4 regions of the Exiguobacterium sp. GL_137 genome follow, and region 4 is predicted to be linked to each of the others. Evidence: riboswitches for the same ligand, from Rfam matches in the RefSeq annotation. Region 4 holds a riboswitch; each other region holds the start of a gene.
The links. Region 4 has a riboswitch for thiamine pyrophosphate ahead of tenA (thiaminase II). Riboswitches for the same ligand answer to the same signal wherever they lie in the genome.
Positions count from the first base shown of each region.

Region 1: linked by a shared signal. The riboswitch ahead of thiT (energy-coupled thiamine transporter ThiT) and the one ahead of tenA (thiaminase II) in region 4 are both predicted to bind thiamine pyrophosphate.
Region 2: linked by a shared signal. The riboswitch ahead of AC3IRK_RS06320 (thiamine phosphate synthase) and the one ahead of tenA (thiaminase II) in region 4 are both predicted to bind thiamine pyrophosphate.
Region 3: linked by a shared signal. The riboswitch ahead of AC3IRK_RS08485 (ECF transporter S component) and the one ahead of tenA (thiaminase II) in region 4 are both predicted to bind thiamine pyrophosphate.

Region 1 is NZ_CM174406.1:1,907,654-1,913,710, reverse strand. It holds gene AC3IRK_RS10170 (Stp1/IreP family PP2C-type Ser/Thr phosphatase) at 1-1, shown strand, start outside; gene pknB (Stk1 family PASTA domain-containing Ser/Thr kinase) at 4-1,929, shown strand; gene rsgA (ribosome small subunit-dependent GTPase A) at 1,967-2,872, shown strand; gene rpe (ribulose-phosphate 3-epimerase) at 2,874-3,530, shown strand; TPP riboswitch at 3,554-3,660, shown strand; gene thiT (energy-coupled thiamine transporter ThiT) at 3,725-4,285, shown strand; gene AC3IRK_RS10145 (thiamine diphosphokinase) at 4,285-4,893, shown strand; gene AC3IRK_RS10140 (amino acid permease) at 4,949-6,057, opposite strand, start outside.
Region 2 is NZ_CM174406.1:1,227,385-1,233,441, forward strand. It holds gene AC3IRK_RS06310 (OsmC family protein) at 182-607, shown strand; gene nagZ (beta-N-acetylhexosaminidase) at 613-1,842, shown strand; TPP riboswitch at 1,902-2,004, shown strand; gene AC3IRK_RS06320 (thiamine phosphate synthase) at 2,095-2,691, shown strand; gene AC3IRK_RS06325 (NAD(P)/FAD-dependent oxidoreductase) at 2,688-3,677, shown strand; gene thiS (sulfur carrier protein ThiS) at 3,674-3,877, shown strand; gene AC3IRK_RS06335 (thiazole synthase) at 3,879-4,646, shown strand; gene AC3IRK_RS06340 (ThiF family adenylyltransferase) at 4,643-5,671, shown strand; gene AC3IRK_RS06345 (hypothetical protein) at 5,780-6,057, shown strand, end outside.
Region 3 is NZ_CM174406.1:1,584,017-1,590,073, forward strand. It holds gene AC3IRK_RS08475 (energy-coupling factor transporter transmembrane component T family protein) at 1-190, opposite strand, end outside; gene AC3IRK_RS08480 (ABC transporter ATP-binding protein) at 156-1,715, opposite strand; gene AC3IRK_RS08485 (ECF transporter S component) at 1,712-2,287, opposite strand; TPP riboswitch at 2,393-2,491, opposite strand; gene AC3IRK_RS08490 (50S ribosomal protein L25/general stress protein Ctc) at 2,584-3,261, opposite strand; gene AC3IRK_RS08495 (DEAD/DEAH box helicase) at 3,611-6,057, opposite strand, start outside.
Region 4 is NZ_CM174406.1:963,479-969,535, reverse strand. It holds gene AC3IRK_RS05000 (sporulation protein) at 108-881, shown strand; gene tenA (thiaminase II) at 949-1,644, opposite strand; TPP riboswitch at 1,718-1,823, opposite strand; gene AC3IRK_RS04990 (DUF1002 domain-containing protein) at 2,014-2,895, shown strand; gene abc-f (ribosomal protection-like ABC-F family protein) at 3,174-5,033, shown strand; partial or broken gene AC3IRK_RS04980 (alanine/glycine:cation symporter family protein) at 5,250-6,057, shown strand, end outside.

The sequences.
Region 1 (6,057 bases), 940 kb from region 4:
AATATGCGTTACGGAGATCGATTGAACGACCGCTACCGCATAGAACGGTTAGTTGGAAATGGCGGGATGGCAAACGTTTATCAGGCATATGATGAAATCTTGAATCGAACTGTCGCAATCAAAATTTTACGTACAGAGTTTTCGCATGATGAACAATTCATCCGTCGATTTGAACGAGAGGCACATGCTGCGACGAGTTTAAATCATCCCAACATCGTCGCGGTTTATGACGTAGGAGAAGAAGAAGCGATTTATTATATCGTAATGGAATATATTGATGGCATGACACTGAAAACGTATTGTGAAGGGCGAGCATTGCCGGTCGCAAAAGCGATTGACATCATCAGCCAAATTTGTGATGCAATTGATCATGCCCATGCACACCGGATTATTCATCGCGATATCAAACCGCAAAATATGCTGGTCCGTGAGGATGGGACTGTCAAGGTGACCGATTTCGGCATTGCGGTCGCCATGTCGAATGCGACCCTGACCCACACGATGTCAGTCCTCGGATCCGTGCATTACTTTTCGCCGGAACAGGCAAAAGGAAAATTTGCGGATGAAAAATCAGATATTTATTCGCTGGGAGCCGTTTTGTACGAACTCGTGACGGGGCAAGTTCCGTTTGAAGGCGATTCACCGGTTGCTGTCGCACTGAAACATCTGCAAGATACTGCCCGTCGTCCGACCTCGTTAAATCCGGCTGTGCCGCAAGCTTTAGAAAATTGCATCATGCAAGCTCTCTCGAAAGCGCCGCATGATCGGCAACAAACGGTCGCTGCCTTCAAAGAAGACATGGTGACCGCGATGTCAGCTGAACGGGCAAGTGAAGGCATTCGCGGTGACGATTTGATGGAAAAAACGATGGTGCTCAGTCCAGTGTCCCTGCCAACAGCAGACATCGAACACACAGCACCGGTTCCGAAGGTCGCTACCGTCATGTCAAAACCAGAAAAGAAAAAGAAACGTGCGTGGTGGATCATCTTATTGTTGTTATTCATAATGGCTGGAGCCGCAACGACTTTTGCCATGTGGCCTGACCCGACGGTCGTCGTTCCGGATGTAACGGGGAAAGATGCCGACGACGCGGAAACGAAGCTTGAAAAAATGGGATTCATCGTGGAATCGACCGAACGCTCAAGTGATACGGTGGAAGAAGGGTTCGTCATCAGTCAGTCACCGCGTGAACAGGCGACGGTTAAAAAAGGATCGACGGTGGATTTGATCGTTTCGACAGGAAGCGATCCGGTCGAGGTGCCGGACGTCTCAGATGAGACAGAGAAAAAAGCGATCGCCATCTTAAAGGACAGCGGTTTTGAAAAAGTGGATGTCGAACGGGAAGACTCTGAAGACATCAAACGTGGGAATGTCATCCGGCAATCCATTTCAGCTGGAACGGAAGTCATCGCGAAAGAACAGATGATTACCATCACGGTCTCAAATGGATCACCCGTATTCGTTCTGAAAGATTTGACTGACTTATCGAGTGCTGAAGCAAAAGCTTATTTGGATGAGATGGGACTGGACGGAACGTTTGAACAGGAGTTCTCAAGTGAGGTCGCGCTCGATCAGGTCATTCGTCAATATCCGCAAGCCGGTGCGCAAGTCGAACCGAACGATTCGGTAACGGTCTTTATTTCTCGCGGAGAGGAAGAAAAGACCATCACGGCGACGTTCCCCGAGAAAGTAGTCTATGATGGCGTCAGTGAAGACGAGGAGCCTGCGCCACGTCAACTCGTCCGGATTGAGACGGAAGATGCCAAAGGAAAACGAACCGTCATCGAAGAATCGATTGATCAGGATGAAACGTTTGATGTTCCATTGACGATTGATCCGGGAGAAGAAGGCAAGATTACGATTTATAAAGATGACGAAGTTTACCGGGCGAAGACGATTACGTACAATCAGGCAAAATCACAAGAATAACGAGCAGGACGTTAATCCTGACAAAGGAGGGCATAGGATGGCAGAAAATCGAATTGAAGACAATCGGGATGGAACGATTATCCGTTTACAGGGTGGCTTTTATGATGTCATGACGCCTCAAGGTGAAATCCGTTCACGGGCACGCGGTAATTTCAGAAAACGGGGCATCAGCCCTGTCGTCGGCGATGAAGTCGTGTTACACATCGAAAGTGAGACCGGATATATCCTGGAAGTAAAAGACCGTCAAAATTTCTTGGTCCGCCCACCAGTTGCCAATATCGATCAAGCTTTGTTGGTCGTATCGGCAGCAGAACCTGATTTTTCTGCCCATCTGTTGGACCGGTTTTTAGTGTTGATTGAAGCAAAGGAAATTCAACCGATCATCATCTTGACGAAGATGGACTTGTTACAAGGTGAAGCCGAACAAGGGGTATTGGAAGCCATTGCCGCTTACCGGACCATCGGATATCACGTCATCGAAACTTCAAGTGAGACATTGGCCGGAGTCGAATCTGTCCGTCCGTTGTTAAAAGATAAAACGAGTGTCCTGGCAGGACAATCCGGTGTAGGGAAAAGTTCGTTGTTGAATGCCTTGGAACCTTCGTTGGCACTGGAAACGAGTCATATTTCGAAGGCACTTGGTCGTGGACGCCATACGACCCGTCATGTGACATTGATCCCGCTTGGCGAAGGCTTAATTGCAGATACCCCGGGATTTTCGAATCTCGATTTTCCGCACGAAATGGAACTCGAGGAGTTACGATGGTGTTTCCCTGAATTTGTTGCTTTACAGGACGAATGCAAGTACCGTGGCTGTCTGCACTTGAATGAGCCCGGTTGTGCCGTTAAACAAGCCGTCGAGGCCCATGAAATCATGGCTTCCCGGTATACGAATTATGGTATGTTTGTAGAGGAAATCAAGAATCGGACGCGGAGGTATTAAGATGATTAAAATCGCACCATCAATCTTATCAGCAGATTTTGCAAATTTAGAGCGGGATGTCAAAGCAGTTGAAGCGGCGGGAGCCGATTATATCCATTTTGATGTCATGGATGGTCAATTTGTTCCGAACATTTCCTTTGGACTCCCTGTATTAAGCAGTTTACGTCAAAAAACAGATATGGTTCTCGACGTCCATCTCATGATTGATCGTCCGGAAAACTTTGTCGAATCCTTCGTTGCAGCAGGTGCTGATATCGTAACCTTCCACGTGGAGGCGACGAATCATGTCCATCGTGTGTTGCAACAAATCAAAGCAGCTGGAGCGAAAGCAGGAGTAGTACTCAACCCGCATACGCCGCTGTCGACGATCGAACACGTTCTTGAAGATGTGGACATGGTCTTATTGATGACGGTCAATCCGGGATTCGGCGGACAAGCGTTCATTCCAGGTGTGATGAAGAAATTAAATCAACTGGCTGCAATGAAAGCAGAACAAAATCTATCCTTCGAGATTGAAATCGATGGTGGAGTTAATGCGGAAACAGCAAAATTATGTATTGAGAATGGGGCAAACGTACTTGTTGCAGGTTCCGCTATCTACAATGCACCGGATTATTCAGAAGCAATCACTAGTATTCGGAATGCTGCTCACGTATAATAGGGGCAGAATCAAAATTAAATGATGACCGCAAGGGGTGTCGCGTCAAGCGGCTGAGAGAAGTGATTGGACTTTAACCCTTCGAACCTGTTCCGTTCAGACGGACGTAGGGATGTGGCGCACGCAGGCAGTACGGCGTTCGTCGTACTGCCTTTTTGCCGTCCTGCGATTTTATTTTTTAGGAGGAAAAAAGGATGAAACGGCTACAAATGTTAATGGAAATTGCAATCTTTGCAAGTCTTGGTGTGGTGTTCGATTTATTGATCCCATTTAAAATGCCGCAAGGTGGTTCAATTAGTTTAGCGATGTTACCGATTTTCGTCATGGCGTTTCGTCACGGCGTTGTCGGTGGGGTCGTGACGGGAGCGCTCGTCGGAACGATTCAACTGATGTTCGCTCCACAAATCCTGACGGTCGTCCAGCCGTTACTCGATTATACGATCGCGTTTGGAGTCGTCGGGCTGAGCGGACTGTTCGCACGGCAAGTCAAAAAAGCAGCAGCAGCCGGGAAAAATGGCCGTCTAATGGCGATTGTACTAGGTGCGACATTGCTTGGTGCAGGTTTCCGTTATGTCTGTCACGTCATTAGTGGAATCGTGTTCTTCGCTGAGTATGCGGAAGGTCCGGTCGTCCCGTATTCGTTGATCTATAACGCGACGTATATGGTTCCATCGTATCTGTTATGTGGTATTGTCGCAGGACTCCTGTTTACGACAGCACCACGACTTCTTCGTTATTCAGCACGGGGTGTCTGATGCGGGTTGTGATTGTAGCGGCCGGTCCGGCGGAAGACATCCCGTACCTGAAACCGTTTATGGATGAGAAGACGGTTGTCATCGCTGTTGACGGAGGTGTCACCGTGTTGGCACAGCAAGGTTTCGCTTTTGACTTGGCGATTGGGGACTTTGATTCTCTCGGATACAAACCGGAAGGAGCGATCATCCATCCGGCTGAAAAGGATGAGACCGACTTGGAACTGGCTTTACGACATGTCAGTCAACAGTATGAAGCAACGGAAGTGTTAATATTCGGTGCGACCGGAGGACGACTTGATATGACGCTTCAAAACGTCTATCTGCTAAAACAATTTCCGGCAGTCCGCTTGATGACGAAGCGGGAAGAGGTTCGTTTCTTACAGCCGGGGACGTATGAGATCGAGGCAGATAGATTTCACTATCTCTCTTTCATCCCGCTCGTTCCGACATGTCTGACCCTCCGCGGGGTCAAGTACCCGTTGACGAATCATGACGTGCCGGTCGGCGGATCATTGACCGTCAGCAATGAATGGACACATCACGGAGTGGCGAACGTGACGGTGCATACCGGTGAAGTGATTGCTTTAAGAAGTTTGTCAGACCACTAAAAAACGTGATCGGCTTTAGGATATCCTAAAAGTCGATCACGTTTTTTGTAGTTTTTTAAGATTTTAATGTCGAGCTGGCTGCCTGACGTTCAGTTTGAGCCGCAATATGTTTTCCTTTGACGAACAGGTGGTAAGAGGCCCACGTCAAGAGGAAGAATGGAACGCCTATATACAGCGCAATCCGTTGATCCGCTTGGAATGCCAAGCTGATCAGTACAAGCATGTTTAAAGAGAACGAGATAATCGGCAAGACCGGGAAGAACGGAGTCTTGAATTTCAATTCACTGACAGCATGTCCCTCTTTGATGAATTGACGACGGAAGGCAATCTGTGAAGCGGAAATCGAAATCCAACCGACTTGCGCACCGAGTCCGGCGAGTGACAACAACCAGATGAAGACGGTATCTTCCGCGAAAAAGGCAGTCAATAGTGATAACATCGCAAACAGCATCGTAAAGCACAAAGCGCGCATAGGTACTCCGCGTGAGTTGACGATGGCAAGTTTTTTCGAAATCATGCCTTCTTGTGACATCGACCATAACATCCGAGTAGCAGCGTACAACCCCGAGTTCCCGACCGACAGTAAGGCTGTCAACACGACGATGTTCATTAAATCAGCTGCATAAGGAATTCCGATGGCATCAAATACCATGATGAACGGACTGCTGATGCCGCCGGCTGTTTCGTAAGGAATCAAGGCGCCGACAATCGTAATCGAGAGGACGAAGAAGATGAACGTCCGCCAGACGGTATTACGGATTGCTTTTGGAATCGATTTTTCTGGATCGTTTGATTCTCCGGCAGCAACCCCAATCAATTCGGTTCCTTGGAACGCAAAGTTGACGGCAATCATCGTCGTCAATACCCCCAGGGCGCCGTTCGGGAATAATCCGTTTGAAGTAAAATTGGCGAACAAACTTTCCGGACGTGCTGCCGCCATATCAATCCAGCCAAACCAAGCCGCTCCCCCGAGCACGATGAAAAATAGAATGGCAAGGACTTTCAGGCTCGAAAACCAAAACTCAGCCTCCCCGAAGGCTTTTGCGGAGACCGCATTGAGACCGAATAAAATGACGGTGAAAATCGCACACCAGATGACGATTGGTGTATCCGGAAACCATCGATCCATCAGACTGCCGGCTGCCGTGATTTCGAGCGCCACCG
Region 2 (6,057 bases), 260 kb from region 4:
CTGTGCGCAAAAAAACTATCGTTTATCAGAATAGCATGATTTAAGAAGGGCGGAAACCGGATTTACCTGACCCGGAAAAAGAAGCATTATTGTGAATAGACAGTCAATTTCACTTGTCATTGATTCGGGTATACTAACAGAGTAGGAAACATCACCTAAATCAGAAAAGGACGTGATCTTGATGCAAGCAACAGTCACTTGGAATCAAAAGATGGGCTTCAGCGGGGAGACCGAATCCGGACATCACTTAGCGATGGATGCAGCTCCGGAAAACGGCGGGGACAATCAGGCACCACGGCCGACGGAGCTCTTGCTTCATGCCGTTGCCGGCTGTACCGGCATCGATATCGTCTCGATTTTAGAAAAGATGCGCTTGACGCTGACGTCATTTGAAATGGATATCGAAGGCGAACGGGCGGATGATCATCCCCGGCGTTTCACGACGATCTCGATTCATTACCGGCTCGAAGGTGATTTACCGGACGATAAAGTCCGCCGGGCGATTGCCTTATCAAAAGACAAATACTGCTCGGTCTCGCAATCGCTGAACGCGGAGATTGAAGTTTATTACTCGATCAACGGCGTCCGGAACGAGGAACCGATTTGAAACGGATGGTCCCTGTTCTGTTGGCAAGCGTCCTCCTTGCCGGTTGTGCTGACGAGCCCGTACAACCCGCTGACCCGCAACCGAAGCCGGCAAAGAAAACAAAGCCGCCGCAGCCGGATCGACCTTCTGCTGCTGAACGGGCAGAGAAACAACTCAAGCAAACCGTTTCGAACATGTCGACGGCGGAAAAAGTCGATCAATTGCTGTACATTGGCGTAACGGGAATGGCTTTGACACAAGCGGACCGTCAATTATTGCAGGACCATGCGCTCGGTGGTGTCCTGCTGCTTGGTGGCAATATCACCTCAACCGATCAACTGAAAACCTTCACAACAGCGATTGCCAAGGCGCAAACCGCTGATTCAAAAGCGTTCCTTGGCTTTGACGAGGAAGGCGGACGGGTCAGCCGGGTCCCGGACGCACAGCTCAAATTATCACCGAGCCTGTCGTTTGGTCATAAAAATGATCCGGCATTGATGAAGGAAGTCGGACAGACACTTGGGTCGATTTCCCGTTTTTACGGCTTTAATATGGATTTCGCACCGGTCCTTGATGTCAACAGTAATCCGACGAATCCAATCATTGGCGACCGGGCGCTCAGTGCGGATCCGCAACAAGTCGCCCGGCTTGGTGTGCCATTGATGCAGGGCATGAAGGAAGAAGACGTCGTTCCGGTCGTCAAACATTTTCCGGGTCACGGGGATACAACCGTCGACTCACATGTCGGTCTGCCGCGGGTCGATGCGACGAAAGCGGAACTCGAGCAGACGGAGCTGGTCCCGTTCAAACGGGCGATTCAGGAAGGGGCCGAGATGGTCATGGTCGCGCATATCCTGTTTCCGGCACTCGACAAAACCCGTCCGTCTTCGTTGTCGAAACCCGTCATGACCGGGATGTTACGGGATGAGCTGAAGTTTGACGGTGTCATCATCACGGACGATTTGGTCATGGGAGCCATCACAGAACGGTACGGACTTGCCCAGGCGGCAAGTCTTGCCCTCGAAAATGGTGCGGATATGGCGATGTTTTCCTCACCCGGTGCGTACGCGTCCGTTCATAAGGAAATCATGGCACGGATTAAACAAGGTAAATTGTCGAGAGCAGATCTGGATCAGAAGGTCATGCGGGTCTTACACTTAAAACAAACGTATGACTTGTCGCAAACGAAACGTGTCGACGAATACCAACGCTTGATTGAGCAGGTCAAAGCGGTCGAATCGGACATGCGACACTAATCAAGGGTAGAACAAATCGGACTACCCGTGGTAAACTACAGGCGTACCACACAAATCAATATCTACACTAGGGGAGTCTCGCAGCAGACTGAGACGGAAGTATCCGGACCCTTTGAACCTGATCTAGTTCGTACTAGCGGAGGGAAGTGGATTCCGATCATTCATAGAGGATGCGACGACTGTCGCCCTTTTTTGTAGGACCACTCCATCAGTTCATGGGGTAGTCCTTTTTCGTGTGGAAAGGGGGAAATGATGAGCCAGTTACATCTGATGACAACCGGCAAGCGGCATCCGGACATACTCGAACAGCTGTTGCCGAAACTCGCACTATCCGTCGACCGGATTCATCTGCGGGAGCCGTTATGGTCAGCGAAGGAACTGGTCGTGTGCATCGAAACACTCGTGCGACGAGGCGTAAAGACAGAGCAATTAATTGTCCATGACCGGCTGGACGTGGCAGTCGTCACCGGCACCGGAGTTCAGCTGACAACACGCAGCATTCCGGTCGACCTCGTCCGTCACCGTTTTCCGGAACTGGTGATCGGTCAATCGGTTCACTCGTTAACGGAAGCGATAGCGGCGGAACAAGCCGGTGCTGATTACGTCCTGTACGGCCATATTTTTGAGACGGGATCAAAACCGGGTGTACCGCCCCGGGGACTCGACGCCTTGAAACAAGTTGTCGACTGGACATCGATTCCTGTCATTGCAATTGGTGGCATTACACCGGACAATCTGCCGGATATCCTGGCGACCGGCTGCGCAGGCGGGGCCGTCTTGTCGGGCATTCTCGGTCAGGCGTCTCCGGTCGAAGCAGCCAACCGGTTCCGGGCGGTGATGCAACGATGACACGCCCGGATGTTTTAATCATTGGAGCCGGCATCATTGGTTTGACGCTCGGCTATGAGCTCCTGCAGCGCGGGAAAACCGTTCATTTGCTTGAACAGTCAACTGTCGGTCAGGGAGCGACGCAAGCAGCAGCGGGAATGCTCGCGACAGATGAAGAATTGCTGGCACCGTTACATGAACTGGCCCGGCTGAGCCGGACGCTGTATCCGGAATTCGTGCAACAATTGTTTGACGAGACCGGTCTCGGAAGCGGGTATCTGGAACAACCGTTTCGTATGCAACAGGCGCATCACTGGCGGACGTTTGATTCGGTCGGACAGGTTGATCCGCGGTTGCTTGCACAAGCATTACGCAGTGCCATCGAACGACGGGGCGGGGTAATCGAAGAGGCAACGATCGTAGCACGTCTCGTACGGGACGGACAAACGGTGACCGGCGCCGAGACGAACCGGGGGCTACGGGCGGGCAGACAAATTATTGTCGCCGGTGGTCGCGGATCGGAAGAATTGTTACAGACGGTCGGAGTGACGATTAACACACTTCCGGTCAAGGGCGAGTGTCTGTCTGTCCGGCTGACGACCGGACAACTCAATCGGACGCTGTTTGGTGATGCGGTCTATTTAGTCCCGAAAGCAGACGGACGGATCATCATCGGGGCGACGGAACGGGTTGGTGATGAATCAACGACCGTCAGTCTGAACAGTATTCGTTTGTTATTGAATGCAGCAGTAAAGCTCTATCCGCCGCTTACAGAGGCCGTGTTCGTGGAAGCTTGGTCCGGTGTTCGACCGCAAACCGGGGACGGTCTGCCGTATCTCGGAGCAGTGGACGGAATCGATGGGTTGTTCGTCGCGTCAGGCCATCACCGGCATGGCATCTTACTGGCCCCTGCGACGGCCAATGTGTTAGCCGATTGTCTCATGGGGCAAACGCCAAGAGTGACACTGGATGGTTTTAACAGCCGACGACAGGAGGAAAGCAGATGACTATCCGATTGAATGGGAAAAACTATGCTTTGACAGAGGAAATCAAGACGTTACACGACTTGTTAGAAAAACTGGAGATTCAGGGACAGGTCGTCATCATCGAACAGAATCATCAAATCATCGACCGGTCGAGCTATCCGGATACGGACGTTACGTCCGGAGATGTCATTGAAATCGTTCATTTTGTAGGAGGCGGATAACATGTTAGAAATTGGCGGAAAAACATTTGCATCACGATTGTTACTGGGGACAGGAAAATATCCGGATAATGAGAAGCAACAGCAAGCGGTCGAAGCATCGGAAACAAACATTTTAACGTTTTCCGTCCGGCGTCTCGACGTCTTTGCAAAGGAACAGAACGATCCGCTCGCAGCGCTTGACTTAAGCTGCTATGATCTCTTGCCGAACACTGCGGGTGCGAAGACGGCGGAGGAAGCGGTCCGCCTTGCCCGCCTTGCCCGGGCCTCAGGGATGTGCGATATGGTCAAGGTCGAGGTAATCGGTTGTGACAAGACACTGCTGCCGGATCCGATTGAAACATTACGAGCAGCAGAGGAATTAATCAAGGATGGCTTCATCGTCTTGCCGTATACATCAGACGATTTGTTGCTTGCCCGTCGGCTCGAAGAACTCGGCTGTCATGCGATTATGCCGGCAGCATCACCAATCGGTTCCGGACAGGGCATCTTAAATCCGCTCGCGCTCAGCTTCATCATCGAACAAATGTCAGTACCGGTCATCGTCGACGCCGGCATCGGTTCACCGGCTGACGCGGCGTACGCGATGGAGCTCGGAGCTGATGGTGTCCTGTTGAATTCAGCCGTCGCGCATGCGAAAGACCCGGTCAAGATGGCACGTGCAATGAAGCTTGCGGTTGAAGCGGGACGACTCGGCTTTGAAGCAGGACGGATTGAGAAAAAACGGTATGCGACGGCGAGCAGTCCGACGACCGGGATCAGTCGCCCATGATGGACCGGTATAGCCGACAAATCCGCTTTCGTCCAATCGGACAGGAGGGGCAGGATCAACTGGGACAGCGGCACGTCGTCATCATCGGTCTCGGTGCACTCGGGACAGCGAGTGCGGAACAGCTTGTCCGGGCAGGAATCGGACGAGTGACTCTGATCGACCGGGATTACGTCGAGTGGAGCAATTTACAACGGCAACAACTCTATACGGAACAGGATGTCAGGAACCATTTGCCAAAGGCGGTTGCGGCGAAACGCCGGCTCGGTGCCGTCAATTCGACGGTGACGATCGAGGCGATTGTCGAAGATGTGACGGCAATGAATATTACACGGATTGTCGGACAAGCAGATTTGCTTGTGGATGGGACCGATAACTTCGTTGTCCGGATGCTGATCAATGATGTTGCGGCAAAATTTCGGATTCCTTGGATTTACGGTGCATGTGTCGGCAGTTATGGCATGACCTATACGATTCGTCCGGGACAGACCCCTTGTCTGCATTGTTTGCTCAATCATTTGCCGAAACAGCAGGAGACATGTGATACGTCAGGCGTCATCAGTCCGGTCGTCCAGCTGGTTGCGGCGCATCAAGTGACGGAAGCATTAAAATACTTGACCGGAGCGGAAGCTGCATTACGGCAGACGGTGCTGTCATTTGATGTCTGGAACAATCAACAGAGCCAAATCAATGTTGTGTCCTTAAAACAATCTTCTTGTCCGTCCTGCGGCGATAACCCCGTCTATCCGTACCTCAATGCTCAGCCACTTCACTTCGTGACATTATGCGGCCGGGATACCGTTCAAATCCGCGGGGAAGGGACCCGTGATTTAATCCGGCTTGAACAGGAGATGAGTGGCCGTGGGATCAGCTGTCTACGCAATCCGTATCTGTTGATGTTCGAGACGGAACAACATCGGATTACCGCCTTTGCCGATGGGCGGATCCTGCTTCACGGCGAAGCGGATCTTGTGCAAGCGAAACAGATTTACGAGACCTATTTCGAAGGGACGTTCACAAAAAAATAAAACATTTTTTTGAATACATGTTTTAGATGTTTAAAAAAGAGGTAAATAAGACTTCAGACGTAAGTCGGAGATTTTTGGTGAAATTGAATGTGAAGAGGAGTGATTACGATGAAACAAGAATTCGATCAATCGATCCAGTCATTGGATCAGACGAAGCGGACAGACCATGCAGCTGAAGCCGTTCAGCAAGCGAATTGGAATCCAGACCGGTATCGGACGAACCTGAATCCGTTCTATCTGTCACCTTGCAGCGTCGAACGCCGGGAAGACCGTCAACAGGAAGTTGACCGGATTGTCGAAGTCGAGCCTACATCCTCCCCTCTCCAACAGTTATTCGAGCAGAAGCAGGAAGAACATATAACAGCAATTGAACCAGGTTCTGCGAA
Region 3 (6,057 bases), 620 kb from region 4:
AAGGGACGAGACGAATGAGAAGCGTTGACAGCTGCCAGCCGGAGCAACATACGCCGACGGCGGAAAGGATGAGCAGTGCAAACGTCACTTCTAAACGGGATGTCGAAATCAGCAACAGCATGACATAGACCAGGGTCGCCAGTTTGACGGAAGGATTAATTTGAGCGAGCCATGAGTGGTTTTCCTGCATGACGGATCCCCTCCTTTTGTTGCTGATACTGATAGGACACCGGACGAATCAGCTGATTGTCGTGTAAAATCTTGGTTTCCTGAAACAATTCCTCCGGTGAACCGTCAAATTGAATGTTTCCCGAACCGAGGACGAGCACCCGGTCTGCCTGTTGGTACACCAGCTCCATATCATGCGTCACCATGATGAGCGTCGTCCCGGCTGCACGGGCTTGCCGCAAGACTTCAATCAGTTGTGCCGTCGTCTCGGCATCCTGTCCGAAAGTCGGCTCGTCCAGCAACAAGACAGCTTTTCGCTCAAGCAGCATTGTCGCGACGCTCAAACGCCGTTTTTGACCAAGACTGAGTGCGAGCGGCGACTGACCCGCGACGTCCGCCAAGCGATAGTACTGTAAGGCATCATCCATCTGACCGGACGACGGTGAGGTACAACTGATCGTCAGTTCGTCAAGAACCGTCTGTTTGAGAAACTGAAACTCAGGTTGCTGAAACACAAAGCCGACCTGCCGGTAAAATGTCCGGTCCCGCCATTTCTTCAACGCTGTCTGAAACAACTGAATCGTTCCGCCTTGCGCCGGTAACAGTTTGGCCAGCGTTTCGAGCAGGGTACTTTTGCCGGCTCCATTGCGTCCGACAAGCATGATCCATTCTCCGGCGTGGGCGGTCAGCGAGATCCGCTGGAGAACCGTCTGCTTTCCGTGCCGGACGGTCACGTCAACAAGTTCAAATGTCGGTTCGGTTGAAACGGGTTCGCGGACAGGTGGGCGATCGAGTGCCCGTTCTGCCGCGACCTCGGCCGGTATCGTTCCGAATGTATACGGGTAAAGGCGCGGTGTCGCAATCCCGAGCTCAGTCAAAACGGTCCGGCGTTCTGAAAAAATGTCCCGCGGCGGTCCGTCAAGACGGATCCGTCCGGTTTGAAAGACCAGCACCCGGTCCGCAAACGTCACACACTGCTCCAGTTGGTGTTCGATCAGCACCAGTGTCACGTTCGGATCGTGGTGCAATTCCTCAATCAGCTCCATCATCAAACGTTGACCATGCGGATCAAGTTGCGCCGTCGGTTCGTCGAGCAACAGGATGTCCGGTTCGAGTGCCAATACACAGGCTAGAGCAAGCCGTTGTTTCATCCCGCCGGACAGCTCGGCAATCGGCGTCGTCAAGGCGAGGTCAAGTCCGACCCGTGCCAAGACACCTTTAATCCGCTCATCCATTTCAAATCGGGAGATGCTTCGGTTTTCCAGACTAAAGGCCATTTCGGCACCGACCGTCTGCATGCAAAACTGATCGTCCGGCTGTTGGAATAACATCCCGACGGTTCCATCCGTCGTCCATCCACCGGTGACATCGGCTTCAATCGTCTCCGGCAACAGACCGGCGAGGACATGTAAAAAGGTCGTCTTTCCACTGCCGCTTGGACCGACGAGCAACGTCGTTTCTCCTTTATCAATCGTAACCGAAAAATCCTGTAAGACCGGGTGATCCTGATCCGGATAGCGGACTGTCAGGTGCTCACACTGCATCATGCGGCACGCTGCTTTCGTTGTCGTCCGATCGCATACCCATTCAGTGTCCCTGCCTTAACGAGCGCATCGACGATGATTTTTGCGAGTAAGCCGCCGAGCAGAGCACCGCTGACAAGTTGTAAGGAAAACGTCAACAGGAGAGTCGTCGTCGTATAGTAGGCAAATCCGTTCACGATGAGGCTGTAGACCATACTTCCGACGGCAGCGAAGACACCGGACAACATCAAGGTAAACGTATTGAATTTCCGGTATCCGAACACGGCAAAGGCAATCTCGGCCCCGATCCCCTGTGCGAATCCAATCAACAGTGCCGATAAGCCGAAGTGACTCCCTGTAAACAATTCGACGGCAGCGGCGACGACTTCCGCAATCAATGCCGCGCCTGGTTTTTGAATGATGTAGGCGACAAGGGGACTGGCGATGACCCAGATGCCGAACATCCAGTTTGATCCGACCGGTCCGAAGATGGCCGAGATCGGTAACCATAACGTCGACCACCCTAAGTAGAGGACACCACACGCGACGGCGAGCATCATCATGACGATGATTTCTTTCATTTTCCAACTGTTCATAATCACTTCTCCTTTGAATGCACACCCACAAAGAAACCACAAAAAAGACCGCCCTCTATGAAAAGAGAGCGGTCGTGTAACCTGCAAGATGCAGAAAAAGAGCACGAGGATTCCGCTCCACTTTCCTACGCTAGTATGAACTAGATCAGGTTCAAAGGGTCCGAAGTGAATCGTCTCAGCCAAATGGCTCCCCTAGTGGATGTGTCAATGATGTGTACCTTCTTCACTGTACGGCTGTCGACCGGACTTGTCAATATGCATAAAAAAAACCTCCCACGAGGGGAGGAGAGAAAAGATTACTCTTTATCTTCTTTGTTTTCTTCAGCTTGCTCTTCAGAAGTTTGTTCTGAATCGTCTGTCGCTGTATCCGCATCAGCTGCTTGTGCCTCAGCTTCTGCTTCTTCGATTTCTTCAAGTTCAGCTTCAAGTGTCGATTCAACGACCGCTGCGACTTGGATGTCACCTTCTGTGACGACACGGAAATCTTTTTCTTCCGGAAGATCAGCTACTGTGATTGAATCTCCGATTGCAAGATCCGTCACGTCGACTTCGATCCGTTCCGGTAATTTATCTGGTGTTGCGGCAACTGTTACTTTAAAGAGTGTTTGTGAAAGGAATCCGCCAAGTTTCGCACCGGCTGCTTCGCCGACGAGGACGATATCCGTTTCGACTTCTGTTTCTTCATCCATTTTAACAGCGATGAATTCAACGTGTTTGATGGTTGGTGTAAAGATATCCATATCGAGCTTGTTGATCAACGTGTTGACCTTTTTACCGCCGATTTGAAGAGCAACCAAGACGTTTTCGCCGTGATCACGGACAACCTTGACCAATTCTTTTTCGTCGAATGAAATCGGTGTGCTTTCCACTTTGTAGCCATACACGACACCAAGAGCTTTTCCTTCATGACGTAATTGCTTTCTAAGTGAGCGTGGGCGTACTTCGCGTTCTTCTACTTTTAATGTTACTGACATGTTCATTTCCCCCTTGAATTTGGTATAGCCCTCAAAAGGTAATGAATGTAGGAGTGGAACAATAGGTTCCAACAGAAATTCATGCGCTAAATGCTAGTTCAACTGGATTTCATTCAGAAATGAAAAACGAAGTGAGTAAGTAGCATTTCTCTCCCAGGTCATTACGCTGATATTGAGAAACAATAATTGAAAAGCGACCGTGTTGTACGGTGCTAATGTAGATATACCCCTGTCTTTCAAAAGTTAAAACCTTTTTTCTGAATTTGATTGTCGAAAGACCTTCAAACCTGTTGATAGACAACGGATTGAAGGTCTTTCATTTTTTTAAGATTTTCTTTGATTTGTATGGTTAATCACCTGATGAATCGATAAAAGAGGGGGAATCAAGCAGACGGACGAGTTCACGAATCGTTAAAATATCCGGTTTCTGATCCGATAAGACGGCATCAATCATCGTCGCTTTTCGATCTTGTAATTCCGCCATCTTTTCCTCAATCGTCCCGGTCATCAATAACTTGATCACTTCGACCGGTGACTGTTGTCCCAATCGATGGGCCCGGTCAGCCGCTTGCTGCTCGACGGCCGGATTCCACCAGCTGTCGTATAAAATGACGGTATCTGCCGTCGCCAGATTCAGACCGGTCCCGCCGGCTTTCAAGGAAATCAGGAAGACATCGACTTCACCGGCATTAAACCGGTCACACAGTGCGACACGGTCTTCAACCGGTGTCTCACCGGTTAGTAGAAAGTGGGCAAGTTGTCGTGCTGCCAGTCGTTCCCGAATCCGGGCCAACATCTTCGTATACTGGGAAAAAATCAGGATCCGGTGTCCGCTCGCTACTTTTTCTTCAATGATTTCAAGCAGGCGTTCGAGTTTTGTCGATTCACTTGTATAACCTTCGACAAATAACGCCGGATCACAGCAAATCTGCCGCAACCGGGTCAAACCGGCGAGCAGCTTAATCCGGTCTTCACGCTTCGCTTCGTCGAGATGCTGTAACGTTTCCAGTTGCAGTTTCGCCAAGTAGGAAGCATAAAGTTTTTTCTGCGTCGGACCGAGCTCTGTATAATGGTGGACAATCTGTTTTTGCGGTAAATCCTGCAAAACTTCGGCTTTTGTCCGTCGCATCATAAACGGTCGGACGAATCGTTGGATTTCATCATATGACCATGTCTGGAACGTCGGTAAGTCCGGTAACAACGACGGGAAAATGACCCGGAAAATCGACCAAAGATCATCGGTCCGGTTTTCAAGCGGTGTTCCGGTCAAGGCAAACCGACGTTTCGCCCGAATACGGCGCAAGCGGACAGCGGTTTGTGACGCTGGATTCTTCAGATGTTGTGCCTCATCGAAAATGGCGACGTCGTATTCGACGGTCTGGTGTGCCTCCATGTCGGCCCGTAACGACGGGTAGGAAATCAGAAAAATTCCGTCCGCTGGTACTGTCTCGATTTGATCCAACCGTTGTTTCCGTGCTCCGTTCAACAAATGAACGATTCTTGACGGCGCAAACCGTGTAAGTTCCGCCTGCCAGTTATGGAGCAGGGAAGCCGGGGCGACAATCAACATCCGACCCGGCGGAAGCGTCTCGAGATAACCAATCGCTTGGATCGTCTTCCCGAGCCCCATCTCATCCGCTAAAATTCCGTGCCCGTCATGTCCGGCAAGATTCGCCATGAACTGGATGCCTGCCCGCTGGTACGGATACAAATGCCGATCGAGTACTTCCGGGAAGTTCAGGTAGACACCCGTTCCGTTTTTCAGCTCGAGCCACCGTTCTGTTAATTGTTTATGGATATGCAAGAAGGAGGCACCGACTAGATGTTTGAGGTTCGGCAGGGCGGGTGCGCGCAAAACCGCCTCAAGTTGGTCCTGCTCTGCTGCTTCAAGTTGCCGAAAAACGCGTTGTAACTGTTCAAACGCCCGGGTCTCAAACGAGACAAACTGACCGTTCTTTAACCGGTGATACGTTTTCCGGGTGACAAGCGACTGCAAGACCTGTTTCAGTTCCATTTCCGGGATCCCATCCATAGAAAAGCGGAACGTCAACCAATCCAAGCGGTCCGTCGTCTCGACATCGATCCGTGGATGAAACGGTCCGTTCGGTAAGGATTGGCGGATACTCTCCGTCACTTGGACGATGAGTTCGCCGTAAACGACACGGGGGTCGAGCAAACCTTTCAAAAACTGATATTCCGCCACCTCTTCCTCTAACCGATAGCGACCGTCCCGCTCCAAGAAACCACTCTCTGTCACGTAGCGGAGGATGGACCCTTCAAGCGATACATCGCGCCCGAGCCAATCCGTCTCCTGTAACGGATTGATCCGAACCCCCTGATAGCTAAACGTCACGAGCAGTTCAAGCCCACCTTGCTCGCGGTCGAGCGCCAGTTCGACTAACGGCGGACCGCTGACGAGCCGTTGTTTGAGCAGGGGACTGAGCCAGACGTCGGCCAGATTCCGTAAACGGTCACGCGTATGCAAAAGGCGGTCAAAATAAGCGGAACTGATCGTAAAACGTTGTTGGGCTGTGATACTTTCCATCACAATCGCCGAACCGTTGACATCAAACCTGATTTTTGCCCGTTCCGTTTTACTTAATGTTTGCAAATAAGCCGTCACTGCTGCGTCTTCTGTTTGGCGCGTCGTCGCAAACGGACGAATCAACGATTGGTTTCCGGCAGGTGTGCCGTAGACTTGCACATGATGCATCGCTAACAACACGGCGACGATATGCCCGCAAAACGATTGATCCATTGCCAGCGACGGACAGTTGCAACCGGCATCCACGCCGT
Region 4 (6,057 bases):
TCCTTTTTTTGTTTGGTCTTTCGAAACTGTAGCAAATTCACCCGCGTTCGACAAGCAAGCAAGCTTTATTTTTAGTCGTCATACTTAATTTAAAGGAGGAACACAACATGTTCAAAAAAATTCTTTCACAAATCGGCATTGGTGCCGCAACGGTCGATACACGACTCGAACAAGATCACTGTGAACCCGGTGGAACGATTCAAGGAGTCGTTCATATTAAGGGCGGTAACGTCGATCAGGAAATCGCCCGGATTTATCTCGCCTTCAATACCCAGTACAAACAAGAAGTCGGGGACAGCACGGCATTCACGACGTTCACACTGGACCGGTTTGCATTAAATGAAGCCCCGTTTACGATTGAAGCAGACGTCGAACGGGAAATACCGTTTACGCTTCAAGTCCCTTTTAATACACCACTTTCCGTCAGCCAATCGAAGTCGTGGATCGAGACGGGTCTTGATATCGCGCAGGCGGTTGACCCTTCTGACCACGATGCTGTCGTCGTCAAAGCGAATGACTACCAATCGGTCATCCTTGAAGCGATGGAAAACCTCGGATTCCGCCTCAAGAAAGCTGATACAGAGAAATTGCCGGGCCGCTTCCGGAAAGATTTGCCGATCGCGCAGGAACTTGAGTATTCTGCCCGCGGTACTCATTATGCTCACAAGCTGGACGAAATCGAAGTCATCCTGTTGCAAGACCGGTTCGGCATCGACATCGTCGTCCAAATCGACCGCCGTGCCCACAGTCTCGGTTCGCTGTTCAGTGAAATGGCAGGAACCGATGAGACGATGACGAAACTTTCATTATCGAACCAGGACTTAACGAATCCGTCACTCGTGAAACAACGTCTCGCCGATTTGATTGAACACCACAGTTGATTGATGTTTTCTATAGAACAAACACCGGATCCGCTTATCGTCGGATCCGGTGTTTGTATTTCCTTCCTTACTTGGATGATGTCATTTCCATCGTCTGTTCGTACTGCCGTTCAAACGTTTCTTCCGCCCAGCCCATCTGCCAAAACATCAATTCGTAATAACAGCTTCTGACGAAATGTTGTTTCATCCGGACGCGTTCTTGTTCACTCGCCTTCTCTGCCAACTCATTTAACCGGTCAATCTGTTCAAAGACCACCCGCTCGAACCATTCGGAACTGTATGTCGCAATCCATTGCTGATAAATCGGTGAAGCCGGTGTCGCTGCCTGTAACTGTTGTCCAATCTCATAGTAAAGCCAGTAACACGGTAAAATCGCAGCGATGGTCTCCCCAAGCGTCCCTTCACTTGCATGGTGCATATGCGAAATATACGCATATGCGGTCGGTGCTGGTTCAAACTCTGCCAGTGTCTTGTCCGAAATCCCAAGCGGTTCAAAAAACGATTGATGCAGACTGAGTTCTGCAGCATAGGTCGACGTCGCATGTTCCGCGAGTTCGGCAATCGTCGCGAAGTCCTGTGCCTTCGATGCGGCCCGCGCCTGAATTTTCGCGAAATGTTTTAAGTAATAGGCATCCTGTAGGACGTAATGGCGAAATTTTGCTTCTGGTAGTGTTCCATCCGCAATCCCTGTCACGAATGGATGGGTAAAGCTGCTGTCCCAATACCGTTTTGCCGCTTGCCGGATTTCTTCACTGAATGTCATGTTGGTTCCCCCTTTTGTAATCAAAAAACGCCACACCTGATGTCAGGCATGACGTGAAAAGACCATAAAAAGAGGATCGTCCACGCCACTTCCCTCCGTAAGTCCAAACTTAATCAGGTTCAAAGGGTCCGAACGTCTCCGTCGTCTCAGTCAGCCTACTGACTCCCCTAGTGGTCGCTATTTGATTTGTTTTGAGTTTATCATGATTTGATGTGGAATTGACCCATTCTCGTCATTTCACTCCATTTTTTTGTACAATGGAACATGACGGAAGGTGGATGACGGCTCGTCCTTGAGACCGATTCTCTTCTGCCGCCGGTCGATTAGACTAAATTTAGTACCTGATACTTAACTTATGGAGGAACTTTTATGAATAAAACCATGACATGGACCGCTTCGGCATTACTTGCTACTACCTTACTGCTACCGACGGCCGCATCTGCTGAACAAGTGGTCGACAAAACAATCGTCACCCTTGGCGAATCACTTGGGGCAAAGGATAAATCGTGGGTCTTGTCCCGTCTGAATGCACCGGAAGGCATTACTCCGATTATTGCAACATCTGCGGATGAAGAAAAATATCTCGGGAAAAACATTCCCCAATCACAACGGGGTGGCGGCATGTACTCTTCCGCTAAAATTGAGTTGGCTGAAAAAGGTGATGGATTATCTGTCGCGACCGAAAACATCACCTGGGTCACAAAAGACATGTACCTCAACGCCCTCGTCACAGCGGGTGTAACGGATGCGGACATTACGATCACGTCCCCGTACAAGGTAACCGGAACTTCGGCTTTGACCGGGATCATGAAAGCGTATGATCAAACATCTGCCGAGACCGGCATCAAACTGACGGATGAACGAAAAGACCTTGCCCAGCAAGAACTCTCTGTGACATCCGATGTCGGGAAAACGGTCGGGACGGATAAAGTCGCCGACTTGATGAATGAAATCAAAGCGGAAATCGCGAAACAACAGCCGGAAACGAAGGTCGAGATTGAAAACGTCATCGTCCAAGTCATCCAAAACAATAACATCAATTTATCCGATGCTCAGATGGACCGGTTGACCGGACTGTTTAATCAAATGGAACAAGCGGACCTGAACTGGGGTCAAATCGAGAGTGGTCTAAAAGATGCCGGACAAGATATCCAGGCCTTCGCGACCTCAGAAGAGACAAAAGGATTTTTTGCGAAGTTGTTTGATGGTCTCAGTGCATTCTTCAACTCGATTGCCGGCTTATTTAAATAAAGATTAACGTTTTCTTTTCTGTCAGGCATGGTAAAATAGATGTATTGAATCGGAAAAGGTGGTGTGGAGACATGGGTTTTGCTGCGTGTAAGCATTGGTTGATGGAACAACTGTATCTGTTGCGCGCGATTTTTCATGGAATGGCGTTCTAAGGGACTAGTCTGCCCTTTTTTAACGAACCTCATACCTGAAAAATAAAGCAAAGCGCATCTTCCACGAGTCAAGGAGAGTGCTGTTTGCGCTCTCCTTTTTTTGATGCGCCAGAGAGGACATTTCATATGATGATCTGCGACATCCAACACCTGACAAAACAATTCGGAGGCGACGATATCTTAACGGACGTCTCCCTCTTTATCGAGCACCAAGACCGCATCGGCTTGATCGGCCGAAACGGAAGCGGTAAAACGACGCTCTTACGTTTGATTGCCCGTCTTGATTCCGAAGACAGCGGAACGATTTATCAAAAAAGCGGGCTCTCCATCGGTTATTTGGCACAACTTCCCGTGTTCGACAACGTAATGACGGGGCGTGATGTCCTGTGGACTGCCTTCGCCACGCTTGTCGATTTACAACGCTCCCTGCAACAAATCGAACGGGACATGGCGACAAAAACGGATCAAATCGATCAGTTGCTCGAACGCTACACGCAAGAGACCGAAGCTTTTGAGCGCCAAGGCGGGTATTTGCTGGATTCCAAAATCGACCGGATGATTAACGGCTTGCAGTTGCATGCCCTTTTGGACCGTCCGTTTGAGCAGCTCAGCGGCGGCGAACAGACCAAAATCTGCCTCGGAAGGATGTTGTTGACCGAGCCGGAGTTGTTGATCCTCGACGAACCGACGAACCATCTGGATTTAGACGCCGTCGAGTGGCTGGAATCCTTTTTAGCCGATTATGCCGGGGCTGTCCTGATCGTCTCCCACGATCGTGTGTTTCTTGATGCGGTCGTGACGCGCATCGCTGAACTGGAGGAGGGGCAGATTCAGCTGTACCAGGGAAATTACACGTTTTACGTGAAGGAAAAGGAACGCCTTCTACTTGAGCAATTCCATGCTTACCAGGAACAACAGAAGAAGATCAAGCAGATGAAGGAAGCGATCCGCCGTCTGCGGCAATGGGCAAACGAAGCGTCACCACCAAGCGAAAAACTATTCCGAAAAGCAAAATCGATGGAACGGGCACTCGCACGGATCGAACGGATCAAACGCCCAAGGCTTGACGCCGAGACCCCCGATCTTGCGTTTGCAGCACATGGAAAAACGAGCCGGATGGTTTACCGCGTCGAGGATGTCAGTATTGCCTTCTCTAAACAACCGTTGTTTCATTCATTAAACTTTGAGATTTCGGCAAAAGATCGAATCGCCATCGTCGGCGCAAACGGAAGCGGAAAATCCACACTATTGCATCTCCTGTTAGGCCATCTCGAACCGACAAGCGGTCTGATTACGCGTGGACCGTCAGTGAAAATCGGCTACCTGTCGCAACGAGTTGACTTCCCGCCCGGTGAACGTTTGATTGACGTTTTTCGCACGACCGTTGATCTCGATGAAGGAACGGCGCGGCAGCGTCTCGCCCAGTTCTTGTTTTTTGGCCCCCGGGTCTTCTTACCGGTCGAGGCGTTAAGTGGTGGCGAACGCATGCGGCTGATGCTCGCGGTTCTGGTCCACTCCGATTTGAACGTACTGATTTTGGATGAGCCGACCAATCATCTCGACATCGAATCACGTGATGCGCTTGAAGAGGCACTCGAATCGTTTGACGGAACGTTGATCGCCGTTTCGCACGACCGCTATTTCTTGAACCGGCTGTTTACGAAGACCCTTTGGCTTGATCAGACGATGGAGCTGTTTCCCGGTCCGTATGTCTATGCGTCAACCAAACGGCAAACACAGCCGCCTGACGCCAAAATACCGAAGAACGTCGTCTCTGCTAAAAAACGACCATCTCCTTCTATTCCAGTACAGACAACACGTCAAGTAGAAGAGACGATCGAACGATTGGAACAGGAACTGAAGATGCTTGATCGGCAACTTTCTGAAACGACGGATTATGAAGAGACGGTGAAACTTTTTTCTATCCGTGAAGAACTTGTCCAACAGCTCGATGCGCAATACGAACAATTTTTAGCTTCGGAATGAGTCATTCCTCCTAAATTATGTGATTTTATGACCTGTCGATTTAGTCGACAGGTCTCTTTTATTTTTCAAAAACAGTTCAAATTCTCTACTTTCTAAATAGTTAACCGTGTTAATTTATGAAAAAAAGTTTTAAAATTCACCTTGCATATTATCTGAAAATTCGTATAATTTAGCGAATAGCCATTTTACTACAACACATTAGGAGGAATTTTTCAGATGGATGCCTTTCAGCAAGCAGTACAATCAGGAGTCGATTTTGCCAACAACTTATTATGGTCTTATGTTTTAATCGCGGCACTGATCGGAGTCGGCATCTACTTTACGATTCGGACAAAATTCATTCAGTTCCGGTACTTAAAAGAAATGTTCCGTGTCACACTCGATAAAAACGAGAAAACAACGGACGATGAAGGACAAAGCATTACCTCTTTACAGTCCTTCTTCATCGGTGCCGCTACACGAATCGGAACTGGTAACCTCGCCGGTGTTACGATTGCCATTACGCTCGGCGGACCCGGTGCCGTCTTCTGGATGTGGATGGTTGCATTACTCGGAGGCGCAACTGCTTTAATTGAAAGTACGCTTGCTCAAGTCTATAAAGTCCGCGACAGTAAAACGAATGCCTACCGCGGCGGTCCCGCCTACTACATCGAAAAGGGTTTAAAAAACCGTGCGCTCGGTGTTGTCTTCGCCATCTTAATCGCCGTCACGTTCGGCTTAATCTTCAATTCCGTTCAATCGAACACGATTGCGGCCGCATTTGATAATGCCTTTGGTATCAATAAAGCTGTCGTCGGCGGTGTACTCGTTGTCTTGACAGGACTGGTCATCTTCGGTGGTGTTCACCGGGTGGCGAAGTTCTCAGCCATCGTCGTCCCTGTCATGGCCGGTCTTTACCTGATTGCTGCTCTGTTCGTCGTCGTTACGAACCTGACGGAACTTCCCGGCGTCTTCGCCATGATCTTCAAGAGCGCTTTCGGCATCGAGCAAGCTTTCGGCGGATCGGTCGGAGCTGCGATTTCGC